3 regions of the Janthinobacterium paucivorans genome follow, and region 2 is predicted to be linked to each of the others. Evidence: predicted binding sites of a transcription regulator. Region 2 holds the regulator's gene; each other region holds the start of a gene.
The links. Region 2 encodes FNR, which switches genes on or off when oxygen is low (the NO sensors DNR and NnrR bind a similar motif). Its sites were predicted from a motif close to TTGATNNNNATCAA; they were not measured.
Positions count from the first base shown of each region.

Region 1 (6,334 bases), on a different contig from region 2:
CGCAAGTCTTTCAGGCGCTGGCGCGCTTTCGAGAACGACTCGGGCTGCGTGGTGTCCGCATACACGATCAAGTAGAGTTTGCCGGACAGGTTGTCGATGACGGCTAGTTCCTCTGTCACCATCAACTGGATGTCGGGCAGGTTCAAATCGTCTTTGGGCGCACCGCCAGCCAGTTTTTTCTCGATGTGGCGCACCGTGTCGTAGCCGAAGTAGCCTGCCAGGCCGCCGCAGAAACGCGGCATGCCAGGGCGCAGGGCGACCTTGAAGCGCGACTGGTACTGTTCGATGAAGTCGAGCGGATTGCCTTCGTGCTCTTCGATCACGACACCGTTCTTGACGATCTCCGTGCGGTTGCCATAGCTACGCAAGACGCTGGTGGCGGGCAAGCCGATGAAGGAATAGCGGCCGAAGCGTTCGCCACCGACGACCGATTCGAGCAGGAAGGTGTTCTTGCCGCCTTGCTGGGTCTGCGCCAGTTTCAGGTATAGCGTGAGCGGTGTTTCCAGGTCGGCAAAAGCCTCCGCGATCAGGGGGATGCGGTTGTAGCCTTGTTGGGCCAGCGATTTGAATTCGAGTTCGGTCATGTGTCTCTCCATGCCGCCAGGGTACGCGTGTGCGTCGTGCAGTCTAAGCACAAACCCTGCGGTGGGTTATCAAAAAACCTGTCGGGGCATGCAATATGCGCATGCGCAGCCGACAGCAATCTTACACGGCTCGGCCCTTAGGCCTGCCAGGATTGCCAGCGTCGCCAAAGCCAGGCCTCAATCGAGCCGGTTTGGGTGACATTGTGTTTTTTGATGAGAAACGTGTTCACGATATAGTGTTGGGGTTGGTCAGTATGCCGGTTTGTTGTGCATGCTTATGAGATGCGCTGCTTCAAGCAGCGTATTTACTATACCATCGGAATCGGTATCGTGTATAGAGTGTCCGTGGTTGTAACCATACGGCACCGTCAAGACGGGGCAAGCCGCAGCCCGCGCCGCTTGCACGTCATTCGAAGAGTCGCCGATGGTCACTACTTTGGCGGGCGCGAGGTCGAAGTGCGCACACGCTTGCAGCAGCGGCATGGGGTGCGGTTTTTTTTGCGGCAGCGAATCGCCACCGTAGACGATCTCGAAATAAGTGCGCAGATTTTTCTGTTGCAGCAGGGGCAGGGCGAAGGCAATCGGCTTGTTGGTGACGCAGGCCAGGCGCAAGCCCGCCGCCTTCATTGCCGCCAGCCCTGCTTCCACATCCGGGTAGAGCGTGCTGAACTGGCCATTGATGGCCAGGTAGTGGCGCTGGTAAGCCTCCATCGCCGTGTCAAAACGCTGTTCCACGCCGACGGCATCGAAGTCGAGCGCCAGCACGCTGCGGATCAGGTTTTCCGAGCCCTTGCCCACCATCAGTTTGATGGCCTCGGCACTGATGGAGGGGAGGTCGAATTCGGTGCGCATGCCATTGATGGCGACATGAAAATCGGGCACGGTGTCGAGCATCGTGCCATCAAGGTCGATGATGGCGGCGCGCACGCCGGCCAGTACCTGGTCTTTTACCGTGCCCGCGCGCATCAGGCGCCCGCCACTTTTGCCTTGGCCAATTCGGCACGCATGGCATCGATGACGGCCTTGTAATCGGGCTTGCCGAAGATGGCCGAGCCGGCGACGAAGGTGTCGGCACCGGCAGCTGCGGCAGCGGCGATGTTGTCGATCTTGATGCCGCCATCGACTTCCAGCATGATGTCACGTCCCGATTCGTCGATCATGCGGCGCGCTTCGGCGATTTTCTTCAATGCCTGCGCAATGAAGGACTGGCCGCCGAAGCCCGGGTTGACCGACATGATCAGGATCATGTCAATCTTGTCCATCACGTGTTCCAGATAGTGCAGCGGCGTGCCCGGATTGAAAACTAGGCCCGATTTGCAGCCATTGTCGCGGATTAGTTGCAATGAGCGGTCAAGGTGATCCGACGCTTCCGGGTGGAAGGTGATGATGTTCGCGCCAGCCTTGGCGAAATCCGGGATAATGCGATCGACAGGCTTGACCATCAGATGCACATCGATGGGGACTTGCACGTGCGGGCGGATCGCTTCGCACACCAGCGGGCCGATGGTCAGGTTCGGCACATAATGGTTATCCATCACGTCGAAGTGGATGATGTCGGCGCCGGCGGTAACGACGTTGCGCACTTCCTCGCCCAGGCGGGCAAAGTCGGCGGACAGAATGCTGGGAGCGATACGGAATGTTGTCATGGTGGCTAAGGGCTAGAGTAGAAAATGCGAAGATGCGCTATTTTACGCTTGACGCCGTTACCATGCCTCATTGAAGCACAGTGAATCGCACAATACACGGCGCGCGGCGGCCCATGCAGCACGCGTGACACAATATACGACTGGCAATGTCTGAATAGGAATGATGATGGCGACTTATGAATTTACGGTAACGGTCAAGACGCAATATCTGCCTGAGCAATCGGCACCGGACCAAGGGCGGCACGTGTTCGGCTATACGATTCGTGTCGTCAACACGGGCACGGCTGGCGCGCAACTGATTTCGCGCCACTGGGTCATCACGGATGCGAATAACAAGGTGGAAGAGGTGCGCGGCTTGGGCGCCGTCGGCCATCAGCCCTTGCTGCAGCCGGGCGAGCAGTTCGAATACACGAGCGGTACCATGCTCGGTACGCCGCAAGGTTCGATGCACGGCGAATACTTTTGCGTGGCTGAAGATGGTCATCAGTTCGAAGCGCCGATACCCGAATTCGTGTTGTCGGTGCCGCGTACCCTGCATTAACGACAGGCCGGGGGCGTGCGCCCCTTATTTCAGTTTTTCGGTGCTGTCCTGTTCTTCGCCGAGCTGCGTGCGCGCGGGTGGCGTGGGTTTTTTACCCGCATACATGGTCCACCAAACTATAAATGCCAGCAAGAAGAACGCTACCAGCGCCTCTATCATCAAGATCCACATACGCACCCCTATGTTATTTAGCCGCAGTTTATTTACCCGTAGTTCCCGCAGCCCAGTATTTACCCGCCGTCTATTTACACGAAGTAGTCTACTCGTTTCAGTCGGTGCCGTCGCGCTTGCACTTTCAGCCTGTACCACGCCACCGCTAGCGCCCGGTGCTGCTGGCGAGAAGGCGCCAGCGATTGCGCCTATTGTTGTCAATCCCGTGCCAGCCAAGCCTATGCCAGCCAAGCCGGCTGACGCCAGGGATGGCACAGATGCGGCGGTTCCCACGTTTATGCCCGCCAAATTTTCCGCCTTGCCTGGCTGGGGCCGCGATGATATGCGCGCTGCCTGGCCAGCCTTCATGGCTTCATGCGGCGTGCTGGTCAAGCGTCCGGACTGGAAGGAGTCATGCACGATCGCGCGCCAGGTGAATGCCAACAGCGACAAGGCCATCCGCCTGTTCTTCGAGACCTTCTTTGTGCCCAATCAAGTCATCACCGCCGATGGCGCTAGCACAGGCCTCGTCACCGGCTACTATGAGCCGCTGCTGCACGGCGCGCGCAAGCGAGGCGGTCCGTACCAGACGCCGCTGTACAAGGTGCCCGATGACCTGGTCTCGGTCGACCTGGGCGCGGTGTATCCGGAACTGAAAAACATGCGTTTGCGTGGCAAGCTGGTCGGCAAGAAGGTGATCCCGTACGCGACCCGCGCCGAGATCGAGCGCGCCACTGCGGTCACGGGCAAGGAATTGCTGTGGGTGGATGATGAAGTCGAAGCATTCTTCCTGCAAGTGCAGGGTTCCGGGCGCGTGCAGCTGACTGATACGCAGGAAACCGTGCGCGTGGCTTACGCAGAGCAGAATGGCCATCCGTATAAATCGATCGGCCGCTACCTGGTCGACAAGGGTGAGTTGACGCTGAGCCAGGCGTCCGCGCAGGGCATCAAGGCGTGGATTGCCGGCCATCCCACGCGCAAGGATGAATTGTTCAACGCCAACCCGAGCTATGTCTTCTTCAAGGAAGAGCGCCTGCCCGATCCCAAAGTGGGGCCTAAGGGTGCCTTGGGCGTGCCGTTGACGCCGCAGCGTTCGGTGGCCATCGATGCGCGCTTCCTGCCGCTGGGCGCGCCCGTGTTTCTGTCTACCACGCAAGCCAATAGCGAGATTCCCATGCAGCGCCTGGTGATGGCGCAGGACACGGGCGGCGCCATTCGCGGGCCCATCCGGGTCGATTACTTCTTTGGTTTCGGTACGGAAGCGGCGGAAAACGCGGGCCGCATGAAGCAGAGCGGCGCCGTGTGGGTGTTGCTGCCGAAGCAGGCGCCGGCGCGCTGAGTTGCTCGCGCCGCCGGGCGGGGATGCGCTAGCGCAAGGTTAGCGCAGGACCATGACTGGCAACTGGGTATGCGCCAGCACTTTTTGCGTTTCACTGCCCACGAACAGCTTGTTCAAGCCCTTGCGCCCATGCGAGGCCATGAGGATGATGTCGCAATGGTAGGTTTGCGCCGCATTGACGATTTCTTCGTGCGGGCTGGGCGAGACGACGACCGCGCCTTCGAAGGGAACGCCGACAGCGCTTGCTGCTTCGCCGATCTTGTCGACGGCGCGTTGCGATGCTTCCTGCATTTGTTGCTCGTACAAGCCGGCGTCGAGCACGACGCCGCCATCGGCCATTGGCGAGAACGGGAAGGGCTGCACCACGCTGATGCTAACCAGCTTGGCCTTGTTCAATTGCGCGAAGGCGATGGCTGTCTCGGCGGCTTTGTCTGACAGCGGCGAGCCATCGGTGGGAAACAAGATGGTGTTAAACATGACGTGCTCCTAGAGTGATATGAGATAGCTTATGTATGTGCGTCAATTAAAACTTTGATGTAAATCAAAACTCACAGGCTTGGGCATGAATAGTGTCGCCAAGGCAATCTTTTAGCAGTGTATGCCCGTTCATCGTTTCAGGCGCGCACGCCATGGCGACGGGTGCCGACAAAAGCTGTGCCAGTAAAAGGCAGAGAAAATACGCTGTTCGATAAAAAGTGCGTCGATTCACAATAATGGCGGCGCAACTGCCGTACTGCTCCCGTTAGCCGCTACAATCGTCGTTACCGTGTTCATCCAGAGGAGACTATATGCAATACGAAGACCTGATCATCGACATCCAGGACAAAGTGGCGCTCATCCGCCTGAACCGCCCCAAGGCGCTCAACGCACTGAACGACAATATGATGAACGAGCTCGGCGACGCCCTGCTGAAGTTCGATGCGGATGAGAATATCGGTTGTATCGTGCTCACGGGTAGCGAAAAAGCATTCGCCGCTGGCGCCGACATCGCCGCCATGGCTGATTACACCTATCCCGATACTTTTACCCAGGGCTACATCAGCCGCAACTGGGAGCACATCTTGCGCGTGCGCAAACCCGTAGTGGGAGCCGTAGCCGGTTACGCACTCGGTGGCGGCTGCGAACTGGCCATGATGTGCGATTTTCTGATCGCCGCCGACAGCGCCAAATTTGGCCAGCCGGAAATCAAGGTGGGTGTCACGCCGGGTGCGGGCGGCACGCAGCGCTTGCCGCGCGCCATCGGCAAGGCCAAGGCCATGGACTTGCTGCTGACGGCACGTACCATAGACGCGCTGGAAGCGGAACGCATCGGCCTGGTATCGCGCGTGGTGCCGGCAGATAAGTTGCTGGAAGAAGCCCTGGCTGCAGCGAAGGCCATCGCAGCCATGCCGACCTCGGTGGCCATGATGATCAAGGATTGCGTCAACCGCGCCTTTGAAACTACCTTGACCGATGGCGTCGCCTACGAGCGCCGCCTGTTCCAAGCTGCCTTCGGTACGCCTGCACAAAAAGAAGGCATGCACGCTTTCCTTGAAAAGCGCTTGCCAAACTTCGACGGTCTTTGATATGATTCGCCTCCCCGATGAGACGCACTAGTTTGCGGCACAAAAGGGACGGCCTCCAGGGGCTGGGTAGTAAAAAGTTTTTTAGCGCAATGCGCTGAAAAACGGAGTTGACGGATTTAGTAAAATGCTTCATACTCTTTCTTCTTCGCAGCTGACAAACACAACGCTTTGTTGATAGCGCGAAAGCAGTAACGGATACAGTTCTTTAACAATTAACAGTCGATAAGTGTGGGCATTTGATGTAAGTGCAGCAGCGATCTTCGGATCGCTGTAAAACTTAAAATATCAAATGTTCACAAGAAATAATGAAATAGGCGCTACGAAAGTAGTGGCCTGTCAGTTTTTTGAGTGAGCAAACACCTCGCAATGCGAGGGGTTTGAACTAGTTAAATAGTTCGACCATGCCTGTAAAAAGGCAAAGTAACAGAGATTAAACTGAAGAGTTTGATCCTGGCTCAGATTGAACGCTGGCGGCATGCCTTACACATGCAAGTCGAACGGCAGCACGG
Region 1 covers NZ_JBNYXR010000022.1:23-6,356, reverse strand. Annotated here, with positions in the region: gene trpE (anthranilate synthase component I) at 1-584, opposite strand, end outside; gene ACQ4V8_RS20580 (phosphoglycolate phosphatase) at 834-1,550, opposite strand; gene rpe (ribulose-phosphate 3-epimerase) at 1,550-2,230, opposite strand; gene apaG (Co2+/Mg2+ efflux facilitator ApaG/CorD) at 2,397-2,771, shown strand; gene ACQ4V8_RS20565 (hypothetical protein) at 2,796-2,942, opposite strand; gene mltA (murein transglycosylase A) at 3,220-4,260, shown strand; gene ACQ4V8_RS20555 (universal stress protein) at 4,300-4,737, opposite strand; gene ACQ4V8_RS20550 (enoyl-CoA hydratase) at 5,049-5,825, shown strand; partial or broken rRNA gene ACQ4V8_RS20545 (16S ribosomal RNA) at 6,258-6,334, shown strand, end outside.
Region 1: ACQ4V8_RS20555 (universal stress protein) is a predicted target of FNR. The motif match lies at 4,792-4,805, and genes of this name have one in related genera.

Region 2 (6,334 bases):
ATTTGCATGTCCATCAGCACGATGTCGTAGCGCAGCGCTTCGGTGCGCAGCCGTTCCACCGCTTGCAAGCCGTCGCCCACCACGTCCAGGGTGGCGCCCATGTGTTCGAGGATGCCGCGTGCCACCGCCTGGTTCAAATGGTTGTCTTCCACCAGCAATAAATGCACGCCGGTCAGTTGCGTGCCGAGCGGCTGGTGCAGGATGCGCTGCACGTCGCCGTCGTTCTTGGCGATCAACGCCTGGTGCAGGGCATCGAACAGGCTCGATCCTGTGATCGGCTTCATCAGCACGACATCGGCCTCGGCCGCGCTGGAGATCGCTTCCAGATGGTTGCGGGCGAAGGCGTTGACCATCACTACGATGGGCTGGCGCTGGCCGCCGGCCGCCTGGCGGATGGCCTTGGCCGTAGCCAGGCCATCCATCACGGGCATGTGCCAGTCGGCCAGCACCACATCGTAGGGCTGCTGCTGTGCCAGGCGTTCGCGGTACAGTTCGATGGCGGCAAAGCCGGAATCGACTTCGTCGGCTTGCCAGCCCCACGCTTCGATCAGCTTGACGATCAGTTCGCGCGCGGTGCGGTTATCGTCGGCTACCAGCAGGCGCAGCTGGCCCAAGGCTGGCGTGCGCCGCGTTTCGGCTGCTTGCGCCAGCATCTCGAATGGCACGCTGAAAGAGAAGCGGCTGCCCTTGCCTTCGCTGCTGGCGACGGCGATGTCGCCGCCCATCATGTGGATCAGCTGCTTGCTGATGGCCAGGCCCAGGCCCGTGCCGCCGAAGCGCCGCGTGATGCTCTGGTCACCCTGTGAAAACGCGGCAAACAGCTGCTGTTGCTGCAGTTCCGTCATGCCGATGCCCGTGTCGCGCACTTCGAAGCGCAGCCAGGCGCGCCCTTTCCCGCTTTCGGCTTTGCTGACGGCCACCACCACTTCGCCGTTCTCGGTAAACTTGATGGCGTTGCCAGCGAGGTTGACGAGGATTTGTAGCAGGCGCTGGGCGTCGCCTACCAGGCACCGCGGCACGTCGGGCTCGACGGCGATGGCCAGTTCCAGCTCCTTTTTACCCGCATTCATGGTCATCGTCGTGGCCAGGGAATTCATGACTTCATCGAGGTCGAACTCGACGGGCGACAATTCCATGCGACGCGCTTCGATCTTCGAATAATCGAGCACGTCGTTGAGGATGCCCAGCAGTGATTGGCCCGCCACGCGCACCATGGTCAAATACTTGCGCTGTTCCGTGTCGAGCTTGGTATTTCCCAGCAGGTACACCATGCCCAGCACGGCATTGAGGGGTGTGCGGATTTCATGACTCATATTGGCTACGAAGTCGCTCTTTGCGCGGTTGGCCGCCTCGGCCCGGTCGCGCTCCTGTTCCAACTCCTCCGCGCGTGCTTCGAGCTCTTGCTGCAGGCGATCGCGTTCGCTCATTAGGTCGTTGAACGCTTCCGTCAGTTCGCCGATCTCGTCGCGCTGCCGCACCGGTACCGGGCTGAAACGACTACCGCTAGTGCGCAGCGCTTGCAGGGTGTCGCGCAGGCGTACCAGCGGCGACAGCAGGCGCACGGTAAGCCAGCCCAGAACAAAAGCGGCCAGCAGCGAAGCGAGGATACCCCACAGCACCAGCCGGTACAGCACACCATCGAACGGCTCGAAGGCATCATCGACGGGCAGCGAGGTAGCCAGCAGCCAGTTCACCGATTTCAGGCGCTTGAAGCTGTTGACGGCCGTGATGCCGCGGCTGTCGGTGCTGATCATGCTGCCTTCGCCATCTTGTTTCAGCAGCGCGGTGGTCGCCAGATTGGTGTCCGGCTGGCGCGGCTGCAGCAAACGGCTGGGGTCGGGGTGCAGCACGTAGCGCGGCACGGCGCCGCGCGTGAGAATCGAGTAATAGCCGTTCTTGCCGATTTTTTCCGAGCGCAGGCGCCCCAGCAGGTTGTCCTTGTACAAACGCAGCACGCCGACCACCATGCCGGCCACCTGGCCATCGGCGGCCATGACGGGTGCGACCATTTGCACGATGGGCATGCCGCTCGACTTGCTCAGCATTGGCTCGGTGATCATGGGTAGGCGCGTGCGCAGGACGGTCTGGAAATACTCGCGCTCGGTGACGTTGATGCCTGCACGCCCCTTGACGAGCGGCATGTCGGCCACGATGGCGCCTTGCGCGTCGAGCACCAGTACATCGTCGAACAGGACTAGCATCGAGCGCCGCGTATAGTATTGGCGCAATTGGGCGGGCTGTGCGATCAATTCCGGCGGCTGCTGCCTGGCCGTCAGGGTGACAATCTGCAGCAGCATGCCCAGCTTGTCGTCGAGCTCGGCAGCGGTACGCGTGATCAGCGAGTATTGCTGGCCCAGCAGTACTTGGCTGAAGTCGTCGCGCATGTGCTGCACCTGGATCATGGTGACCAGCGCGATCATGGCGATCGAGGTCAGGCTGGTGGCCAGGGCGACTTTTGCTTTAATGCCGAGAGGCTTCATGATGTCCTTTTGAGTACCGGGCGGCACAGACGGCAGATAACGCCTTCAAGAATTCTCCTATCAATACATTAACTTTGCAAGCGGCGCTGAGTAAATTGCCCTCCCCGTATGGGCTTTTGACGATGTTGCCATATAATTAAAGGATGGACGTCGTTTATTCACCGAAATTACGCTGAAATTGGCACACGGCAACTCTGTATGCAGTAAACTTGTCATTGCATTTTCTAAAAGGTACCGACATGACTGAAGCGCTCCTCACTCTCACCTTGCCCGCAGTGAACGTGGAAGCATTGCGTGCGCGATGTTCGACTTGCAGCATGCATCAATTGTGCCTGCCGATGGGTCTCGATGTGGGCGACATGGACAGGCTAGACCAGATCATCGGCCGTCGTCGCAAGATTGTGCGTGGTGCCTCGCTGTTTCGCATCGGCGATTCGTTCCAGAACTTGTACGCGATTCGTCTGGGGCATTTCAAGACGTACCAGATCAATCCTGGCGGCGAAGAGCAAGTGACGGGTTTTCAGATGGCCGGCGAACTGCTGGGCATGGATGCCATCAGCGCCGACCGCCACCACTGTAATGCGGTGGCGCTGGAAGATAGTGAAGTGTGTGAAATTCCATTTTCCAGCCTGGAACAATTGCTGGGTAATATGCCAACCTTGCTGCGCCATTTCCATCGCATGATGAGTCAGGAAATCACGCGCGAGCAAAGTGTCATGCTGTTACTGGGCAATATGCAGGCGACCCAGCGTTTTGCCGCCTTTATCGTCAACCTGGCTTCGCGTTATGAAGCGCGCGGCTATTCGGCCAGCAAATTTCAGCTGCGCATGTCGCGCGAGGAAATTGGTAACTACCTGGGGTTGACCATCGAGAGCGTCAGCCGCTTATTGTCGAAGTTTAAGAAGGAAGGCTGGCTGCGCGTTTCCAACCGCGAGATCGAGATCTTGCAGCCGGCAATATTGAAGGCCATTACGGCCGGCACGGACGTCTGCAAATAATAGCACCGTCAAAACCTGCTGCGCGTCGCGCTTTGCGGCCTGCGATGCTCGCTGTGCTCTAGCACAGCTGCGCTCTTAGCCACAAATCACTGCCGCTCGCTACGGTTTTTTCCCGGCGCTGTACGTTATAGCTCTGCATCCGCCTGCAGCGCGATGCTGCGCTGCAGTGGCCAGGTCCAGATGCCGGACAGGCGCCACTCGCGTTTGTCGTTTTCCACCAGCACTTGCCAGCGGCTGCGCTCTAGCATCGGTAGCGCTACTGAGAAGTTGCCGGCCGCATCGGGCTGCACCAGTAGCTTGATATCTTTTTCCGGCAGGGTCGCATGCGCCAGGTGCAGCTGCAACGGACCCTGGTAAGCCTTGCCGACGCTGCGCACGGAACCACTGAGACGCGCCGACGCCACGTCATAGGACAGGCTGGTAGCCATCGCCAGCTTGCTGGCGACCGTATCGCGTCGCAAGTCCTGGTTGATGGCCTTACCTTGCTTGTAATAATCGCCCACCACCAGCGCATCGGGCTGCGTAAACGCGATATACGCCATGCAGCTGCCAACGACCATGGACAGGCCGGGACCTATCATCAGCAGCCAAGGCCAGCGATGCTTGTACCATGGTGCAACGGGTGCTTGCAGCTTGAGGCTGTCGGACATTTTGTTCTCCTTGAGGGCAGGCCCTTTGGGCCTGACCCCAGCTTTTGCTTCTGGGTTGAAAATAAAGTAAAGCTAACGCATGTTTGATGCTGGCCCAACGGCGAAATGCCGGGGTCAGACCCGAGGGATCTGACCCCAACATCAACCTTAGCGCGGCACGATGAATACCGCGCCTTCACGCACATGCAACGCTGGGTTGTCCAGCGAGTGCAATTCGATGGCAATCTTGTTCGAGCCCTTCTCGCCGACACCGTGCGGCACGCGCAGGCGGATGGGCCAGCCCAGCGTTTCCGTCGGCTGTAACGTCACCTCTTCGCGCGTCAGCAAGGTCAGGCCCGGCAAGCCGGAAACGCTGATTTTAAAATGCTGAGTTTGCTCCGAGGTATTCATGATTTGCAAGCGGTAAACGTTCTCGACCATGCCGTCTTCCACTTCGCGACCCATCGAACCGCGGTCGCGGATGACGTCCATTTTCAGGGGGGTGCGCAGGGCCAGTGAGGTACACACGGCGATGATGATCAGCCCCAGGATGGCGGTGTAGATCAGTACGCGCGGGCGCGTGGCGCGCTGGCGGATTTGCTGCGAACTGAAGTTGTTTTCCATCGCATGGTCGGTACTGTAGCGTACCAGTCCGCGCGGCCGGTCGACCTTATCCATCACGCTGTTGCAGGCATCGACGCAGGCGGCGCAGCCGATGCATTCATACTGCAGGCCGTTGCGAATATCGATGCCGGTCGGACACACTTGCACGCACAGGGTGCAGTCGATGCAGTCGCCCAGCTTGTCGTTGTTGCCGGCCTTCTTGCTCATGGCACCACGCGGTTCGCCGCGTTTGGCATCGTAGGTGATGATCAGGGTATCCTGGTCGAACATGGCGCTCTGGAAGCGCGCGTAGGGGCACATGTATTTGCACACCTGCTCGCGCAGCCAGCCCGCGTTGCCGTAGGTTGCCAGGCTGTAGAACAAGACCCAGAACCATTCCCAGGGACCGAAATCGAGGGTGATCACCTCGTGCGCCAGTTCCTTGATCGGCGTGAAATAGCCGACAAAAGTAAAGCCCGTCCACAGGGCGATGGCGCCCCACACCAAGTGCTTGGCCGTCTTCTTGACAACCTTGCGCACGGAGGGGCCTTGCTTGTCGAGGGCCATGCGCGCGCTGCGCGTGCCCTCGATTTTGCGTTCGACCCACAAGAAGATTTCCGTGTAGACCGTTTGCGGGCAAGAGAAGCCGCACCATACCCGCCCGGCGAGGGCTGTGACAAGGAACAAGGAATACGCACAGATGATCAGCAGGGCCGCCAGATAGATGAAATCCTGGGGCCACAGCACGACGCCAAAAATGTAGAACTTGCGCGTGGTCAAATCGAACAGCAGGGCTTGCCTGCCACTCCAGGTCAACCATGGCAAGCCGTAGAACGCCAGCTGGGTAAGCCAGACACATACCCAGCGCCAGGTAGCGTAGCGTCCTTTGGCCTCGCGAGGGTAGATTTGCTCGCGGGCCGCATACATCTTGATGACTTGAGGGTCTGACATTATTTCACGGGTGTCTGTGGATTCGACAGGCTCCAGACGTACGCCGACAGTACGTGCACTTTCGATTCCCCAAGGAAATCGTTGAAGGCCGGCATGGCGTTATTGCGCCCCTTGCGGATGGTTTCCATGATGGTATCGGCGCTGCCGCCGTACAGCCAGATCTTGTCCGTCAGGTTAGGCGAACCCAGCATCTGGTTGCCCTTCGCATCGGCACCATGGCAAGCCATGCAGGCGCCGAACTTGGCCTTGCCCAATACCGACTTTACCGGGTCCGAGGTCGAACCGGACAGGCTCAGCACATAATGGGCCACGTTCTCGACATCCTTTTCGGAGCCCAGGGCGGCACCCATCGGTGGCATCTGCCCATTGCGGCCGTGCATGATGGTCGTCTTGATGACGTCAGGTTCGCCGCCATACAGCCAATCCTTGTCAGTCAGGTTAGGGAAGCCCTTGTTGCCGCGTGCATCCGAACCGTGGCATTGCGCGCAGTAGGTCAGGAACAAACGCTGGCCGATGGCTTGCGCCTGCGGATCGGCGGCCACCGTCTTCAAGTCCTGGCTCAGGTACTTGTTGAACAGGGGACCGTAGTCGGCTTCCGCTTTCTTCAGCTCTTCCTCGTACTGGCCTGTCGATTTCCAGCCCAGGCTACCGGCATAGTTGCCCAGGCCCGGAT
Region 2 covers NZ_JBNYXR010000011.1:113,366-119,699, forward strand. Annotated here, with positions in the region: gene ACQ4V8_RS14710 (response regulator) at 1-2,480, opposite strand, end outside; gene fnr (fumarate/nitrate reduction transcriptional regulator Fnr) at 2,720-3,478, shown strand; gene ACQ4V8_RS14720 (FixH family protein) at 3,604-4,128, opposite strand; gene ccoG (cytochrome c oxidase accessory protein CcoG) at 4,276-5,661, opposite strand; gene ccoP (cytochrome-c oxidase, cbb3-type subunit III) at 5,661-6,334, opposite strand, start outside.

Region 3 (6,334 bases), on a different contig from region 2:
ACTTGCCGACTTTCGCCAGCGGCACGCCGAAGCGGGGATTGCCGCGCACCAGGGGCAGCGTCTTTTCGTCGAGCTTGGCCAGCTTGCGCAGGGCCTTGTCGGACAGTTGCGCGCCGTCAATATCCGCGATCACGCCGGACAGGTCGCGCAATTTGCCTTCTTCATCGATCAGGCCCGGTTTTTCCTTGCCTGGACGTCCATAACGAACGAGTTTCATAGTCTTCCTTGGAGTTGATCATTGCCGCTGTGCAAGCTGCCATTTTACCGGATGGCCCGGCACGCCTGTAGCGGTAGATGAAAAACATCGCAAGTCCCGGCAGTTGCAAGGCCACCAGCACGCCAAACGCGACCTGGTACGCTTGCGGCGGATACTGCTGCAGACTATTTAGCGGCCAGCATCCGAGGATCAAGCCAAAGCCTGCCTGCACCAGGAAGGCGCCCGTAAAAATGAGCAGATTCAAGCAGGTCGACGCCCTGCCAGTCAAGCTGGGCGGCATGCTTTGCGCGACGATCGCATAGTCGAGGCCCGTCACCGTGCCCAGCAAGGTAAACAATACCGACAGCAAAGGCAGGCTGGGCAGCACATTGCATGCCATCGCCACTTGCACGGCAATGAACAGGAGCAGGCCGACGCCCGCCACTTGCATGGGTTCGATCGCCCGCCGCCCGGCCCACTGCGTCAGCATGCCCATGCCGATGGCGCCAAAGATGACGGCTGCCATGCCCAGGTACAACAAATACGCCACGCTGTCATCGGACAAGCCACCGACGTCGGATAGCCAGCGCCCAAGCCACAAACCCTGCACGCCAAAGAACACCGTATGCGGCAGCAGGATCAGCGCGATGGTGCGCAGAAAGGCCCTGTCGCGATACACGCGCCAGACACTGGCCTGGCTCACCGTGTGGGCGACAACGGGCACGGGCAGGGCCGGCGACAGCAGGCGGATCAGCAGGCCGATGGCCAGCGCCGCCAGCGCCAGTCCCAGGAACACGCCACGCCAGTCCGTATAGTGCAGGGCCAGCTTGACGGGCATGGTGGCCGTGGCCGCGCCGAGTCCACCCACGGCGATCAGGTAGCCGTGCACGGATGGCAGGCGCGCGGGTGCGATGGTGCACGAGATCGCTTTCACGGCGGCCATGAAACAACCGCCCAAGCCTGCCCCCATGAGTGCCCGCGCCCACATCAACTCGGCAAAGCTGTGACCCCGGCTGAACAGCCACGCACCGAGGGCCGCCAGCGCCAGCAGCCACAGTTGCAGCGTGCGGGGGGCGTAACGGTCGAGCGCCATGCCGATCGGCAGTTGCAGCAGCGCAAAGGCAAGAAAAAAGACGCTGGTCAGCAAGCCCAGTTGGGCCGGCGTCAGGGCGATGGAAGCCAGCAATTGCGTCGTCAGCACGGCATTCACGCCGCGCAGCAGACACGACAGGTAGTGACCGAGCGCAAACGGCAGAAACACCAGGTAAAACACGGCCACGCCGGAACGGGAGGAGGCGTCGGCGCCGTGCATGCTCAAGCGGCCTGTGCCAGGCGGATGATTTTCTGCGGCAACTGCGGCATAGGCTCATCGGTTTCAAAGAAAAACTTCTCGTGGCCAAACGCGGGCTGTAAATCGTCTATCCACGTCGCTTGCGCGTCGAACTTTGCGTAAAACGGCCGGCGCACCCAGTCCGGGTTGCGCGCCTGTAAAAATTGCAGTGCAAACAGTTTTTCGCCATTGATGGTAACGATGCCATCGATGACGATCTTGCCGGGAAAGGCGCTCATGGAGGGCCCGCGCACCGTGCGCGACAAGCCGGACACCTTCTGGTAGGCGGCCTGGAAAATCTCGTGCGCCTTCGCCAGCGGCAACTCGAAATAGCCGCGAGGGCCCGTATCGCGTTCGACAAACATGTAATACGGAATCGCTCCCAGGCGCGTACCGGTCTGCCACAACTCGGCCCAGCTAGCCGGGTCTTCATTGATGTGGCGGATCAGCGGCCCCTGCATGCGCAAGGTGGCGCCGGTCGACACGATGCGCTTGACGGCGTGCTGCGCGATGTCCTGGCGCAACTCCACGGCATGACTGTAATGGCCCATCACGGCCAGATTCTTGCCCGCCTTGACGATGCGCTCGAACAGGCGCAGCAAATCGTCCGCGTCATGCTCGAAGACAAAGCGCTGCGGCCAATAGGCCACCGCCTTGGTGCCGATGCGGATGTTCTGCAGGTGTTCCAGGCCCGGCGCCAGCAGCGGCTCCAGGTAGGCGGCAAGTTGCCGCGTATTCATGATCATCGGGTCACCTCCCGTGATCAGCACATCCGTCACTTCCGGATGCAGTTTCAGGTAGGTAACCAGCTCATGCGACTCGCGCGCGTCAAACTTCATGTCGTCCATGCCGACGAACTGGGGCCAGCGGAAGCAGAAGGTGCAATACGCGTGGCACGTCTGCCCGGCGCTGGGGAAAAACAGCACCGTTTGCGCATATTTATGCTGCAGGCCGCGCACCGGCTCAGCGTTGATCCGAGGCACGTTATGCGTCATCTGCCCGGCCGGATGGGGATTCATGCCCAGGCGGATAGCGCGCACATAGGCGTCGATGGCGGCCTTGTCGCGCTGCACCAGCACGAGGTCGCGCAAGTGCGCGTACTGCTCGGGCGCCAGCATGTCGCGGTGGGGGAAAACGAGGCGATAGATGGGATCGTCAGGGATATTATTCCAGTCGATCAACTGGTCGAGCACATAGACATTAGTGCGAAACGGTAAGACGTGCGAGACCACTTGCACAGCCTCGCGCTGCTCTTCCGGCAACCATTCCCACTGCCGCGCCTGATGAATGGTGTGCCGCGTATACGGCTTGAACTTGGGTGAAAACGGCTCGGTAATAAGTGCGGACACGATGAGCTCCTTGCGAATAAATAGCGATAACTAGCATGAAATTGAACCTATATCGCTCAATTCCAACCTTTTCTCCCACTGCCATGCCAGCTTGGCATGGCGGCAGAAGTCAGCATAATTCTTGCCGTACAGAACCAAATTGCTTCACATCAACAGGCATTCCGATACCTTGTTCGCTGCCTACAAGCAACACCTTAGTTTGTTCTTGCGCAATTTGAGGAAACCTTTGACGACGTAAATTACGACTTGGCAAATCATCCCTCGATTCTCACAAGGAGCTGTCATGCAATACTTAATTACGCGTAGCCTGCTGTGCCTAGCCTTTGCTGGCGGCAGCGTCAGTGCCGCAGTCGAAGCAACGGAAAAAGACGCCATCGCCATGACCGAACGGGGCGCCGCCTTCATGAAGGCGCATGGCAAGGAAGAGATGATGAAGAAAATCACGGCGAAAGATCCCGACTTCGTGCAGGGCTCGCTATACGTGGACATGCGCGACCTCAAGACGGGCATTGTGCTGGCTCACCCCATCAATCCCTCCATTGTGGGCAAGGACTTGACGGACGTGCCTGACGCGAGCGGCAAAAAATATCGCCGTGAAATCATTGAACTGGCGCAAAAACAGGGCAAGGGCTGGGTCGACTACCAGTACAAAAACCCCACCAGCGGCAAGATCGAACCCAAGACCACGTATATCCTGCGCGTCAACGATGTGGTGCTGGAAGCGGGCATCTACAAAAAATAAGGCCGCGATGGCGCACACCAACAGCGTGCGCCACCAGCGCTTGGAACAGCCATAGCCAGGAGTCAAGCATGCTCAATACATTACGCATCGGACCAAAATTATTGCTGGCGCCAGCGCTGGTCTTGCTGCTGCTGATACTCAGCTCGACCGGCGCCTGGTATGGCATGGTGCGGCAAAATGCCTCGCTGGAAAACATGGTGCGCGTGCGCATCACGCATCTGAAGGCGGCCTGCGACGTGGCAGGCGACGCCAAGCACGTACACGGCAATATGTACCAGTTGCTGTCGTGGACCAATGGCAGCTTCGCCAAGGCCCGCATCGATGCGCTGGAGCAACAGATCAAGGCGCGCCATGCGGCCATCGGCAGCCAGCTGGCCGCGCTGCGCGCCACGGCCACGGGCGCCGAGCGCAGCTTGGTCGATGCCGCCATCACGGCCCTGGCCGGCTACCGCAAGGCGGTGCTGGAAACCATGGAAATGGCGCAAATGGACCAGTCGATCGCCACCAATTCCATGCTCAAGGCGGAAACGCAATTTGGCCAATTCAATACCCAACTGGCACAACTGTCGGCCCTCGAAACGAAGCTCAGCAGCAAGGCCCATGCGACGGCCAGCGCCGAGTTTCGCCGCCTGGGCTGGAGCCTGCTGCTGGCCGTCCTGCTCTCCATCGTACTTTCCATCGTGGTGACCATGCTGGTGCGCCGCGCCATGCTGCTGGAAATCTGCGGCATTACTGAGGCCGTGCAAGACCTGGCGGCAGGCAAGCTGATGGCTGGCGCCCCCAAACACGGCAAGGACGAGATCGCCGCCACGTCGCGCGTGCTGGACCAAACCATCGCCCACCTGAACCAGACCTTGCGCACCATCATGGGCGCCGTGCAATCGATCGATACGGCGTCGCGCGAAATTGCCACTGGCAATCAGGATCTGTCGGCGCGCACGGAAATGCAAGCGAGCTCGCTGGAAGAAACGTCGAGTGCCATGGAAGCACTGACGCAGGCCGTCAATGACAACGCCGACAACGCCCAGCTGGCCTGCGACTTGGCGGGGCAAGCGTCGACCCTGGCGACGCAAGGGGGCGCTTCGATGCAGCAGGCGGTGGCGACGATGGCGACGATACGGGCCAATTCGCGCCAGATCGTGGATATTATCGGCGTGATCGATGGCATTTCCTTACAGACCAATATCCTGGCGCTAAATGCGGCGGTGGAAGCGGCGCGCGCGGGCGAGCAAGGGCGCGGCTTTGCCGTGGTCGCGTCCGAAGTGCGCACCCTGGCACAACGCTCGGCGCAGGCCGCCAGGGAAATCAAGACCCTGATCGCCACCTCGGTCACTACCATCGATGGCGGCAGTGTTGCAGTGCAGCAAGCCGGAGCCAGCATGGGCGCTATCGTCGCCTCGGTGCAGCAAGTCAACGAGATCATCGAGCGCGTGAAACAGGCCAGCGCCGAGCAAGCGTCGGGCATCACGGAAGTGAACCAGGCTGTCACGCAAATGGATGACGTCACCCAGCAAAATGCAGCCCTGGTGGAGCAGGCGGCAGCGGCGGCGGCCAGTTTGCAGGACCAGGCCGTCAAATTGTCGGCAGCCGTAGCCGTATTCACCCTGGACGAGCAACCCGCTACGCCGCTCGGCGACAGCGACGACGCGCTCTTCCAGCATCCGGCCAGTCGCATCAAGGAAGAAGGCAAGGACAGGCGCGCGCAGCACAGCGCGCTGCGCAGCCTGCCCGACCTGCGCGCAAGCAAGGATACGCCGCCGCGCCGGCGTGGCCAGATGCGTAATTAAGCCCGGCGCGCGCATCGGCTGGCGCGGATGCGGCAGGTGGGGCGAAGCGTCCGGCATGCGGCGCCACGGCATCCCCAGCGCCCTGGCGATGCCTGTGTCCGGCCCCGAATACAGTTGCTGCACATGCTAGACGCTAGACGCTAGACGCCGCGCCCTTCGCGCATGGCACCAAGACTTGCCGGCGGCGCGATGGCGCCCCTCATACGCTGGCGTTTCCATGCTACGCCCACCCACGCCGTCGAGCATTACGGTCAGACCGCTCAGTGGACGCGCCACGCTAATGGAATCGTCCGAAAAATTGATACCGGCAAGGCGTTTTTCATGCCAGAATTGTCCTGCCGCGCTTCCCTCCGTCCCCTTCGCCACACCTTAAAAATAAATAAAAATTAATCTTCTTGCCATGGCGGCGGCGATGAACATCGTCGTAAAATGACGAAAATATCCGATGAACAAGGTCAAAACGGCGATTTTTTACAGAATATATTGTCGAGTTGAACTATTGCCACGCATAAACAGCGATAATCGTCGGGCATTGCGCCAAACGCTCATGAAGCAGACAGCGCCAGCGCATGACAGAATAAGCACCGGGCACGAAAATAATGATGAAAGCGTGATGATGAAAGCGGCAGCGCAAAAGCAGGCAGTGCAGGAAGATCCGGTTGACGCCTTGATGCGTTCCATCCGTATCCCGCCGCGCCCCAGCCTGCTGGTCGACTTGCAGCGCGAACTGGCCGAAGACGACCCGTCGCCACGCCGCATCGCGCGCATCATCGCCAACGATGTCGGCATGTCCGGCGCCCTGCTGAAACTGGCCAACTCGCCCTTCTATGGCGCGGCACGCAAGGCCAAATCTGTCGAGCAAGGCATCAACTTTCTCGGCGTCAACCAGTGCAGCGCCATGATGACGGGCTTGCTGGCGCGTCAGGCGCT
Region 3 covers NZ_JBNYXR010000004.1:152,933-159,266, forward strand. Annotated here, with positions in the region: gene ACQ4V8_RS06785 (fumarylacetoacetate hydrolase family protein) at 1-217, opposite strand, end outside; gene ACQ4V8_RS06790 (MFS transporter) at 162-1,508, opposite strand; gene ACQ4V8_RS06795 (KamA family radical SAM protein) at 1,511-2,875, opposite strand; gene ACQ4V8_RS06800 (cache domain-containing protein) at 3,159-3,617, shown strand; gene ACQ4V8_RS06805 (methyl-accepting chemotaxis protein) at 3,686-5,404, shown strand; gene ACQ4V8_RS06810 (HDOD domain-containing protein) at 6,018-6,334, shown strand, end outside.
Region 3: ACQ4V8_RS06795 (KamA family radical SAM protein) is a predicted target of FNR. The motif match lies at 3,015-3,028, and genes of this name have one in related genera.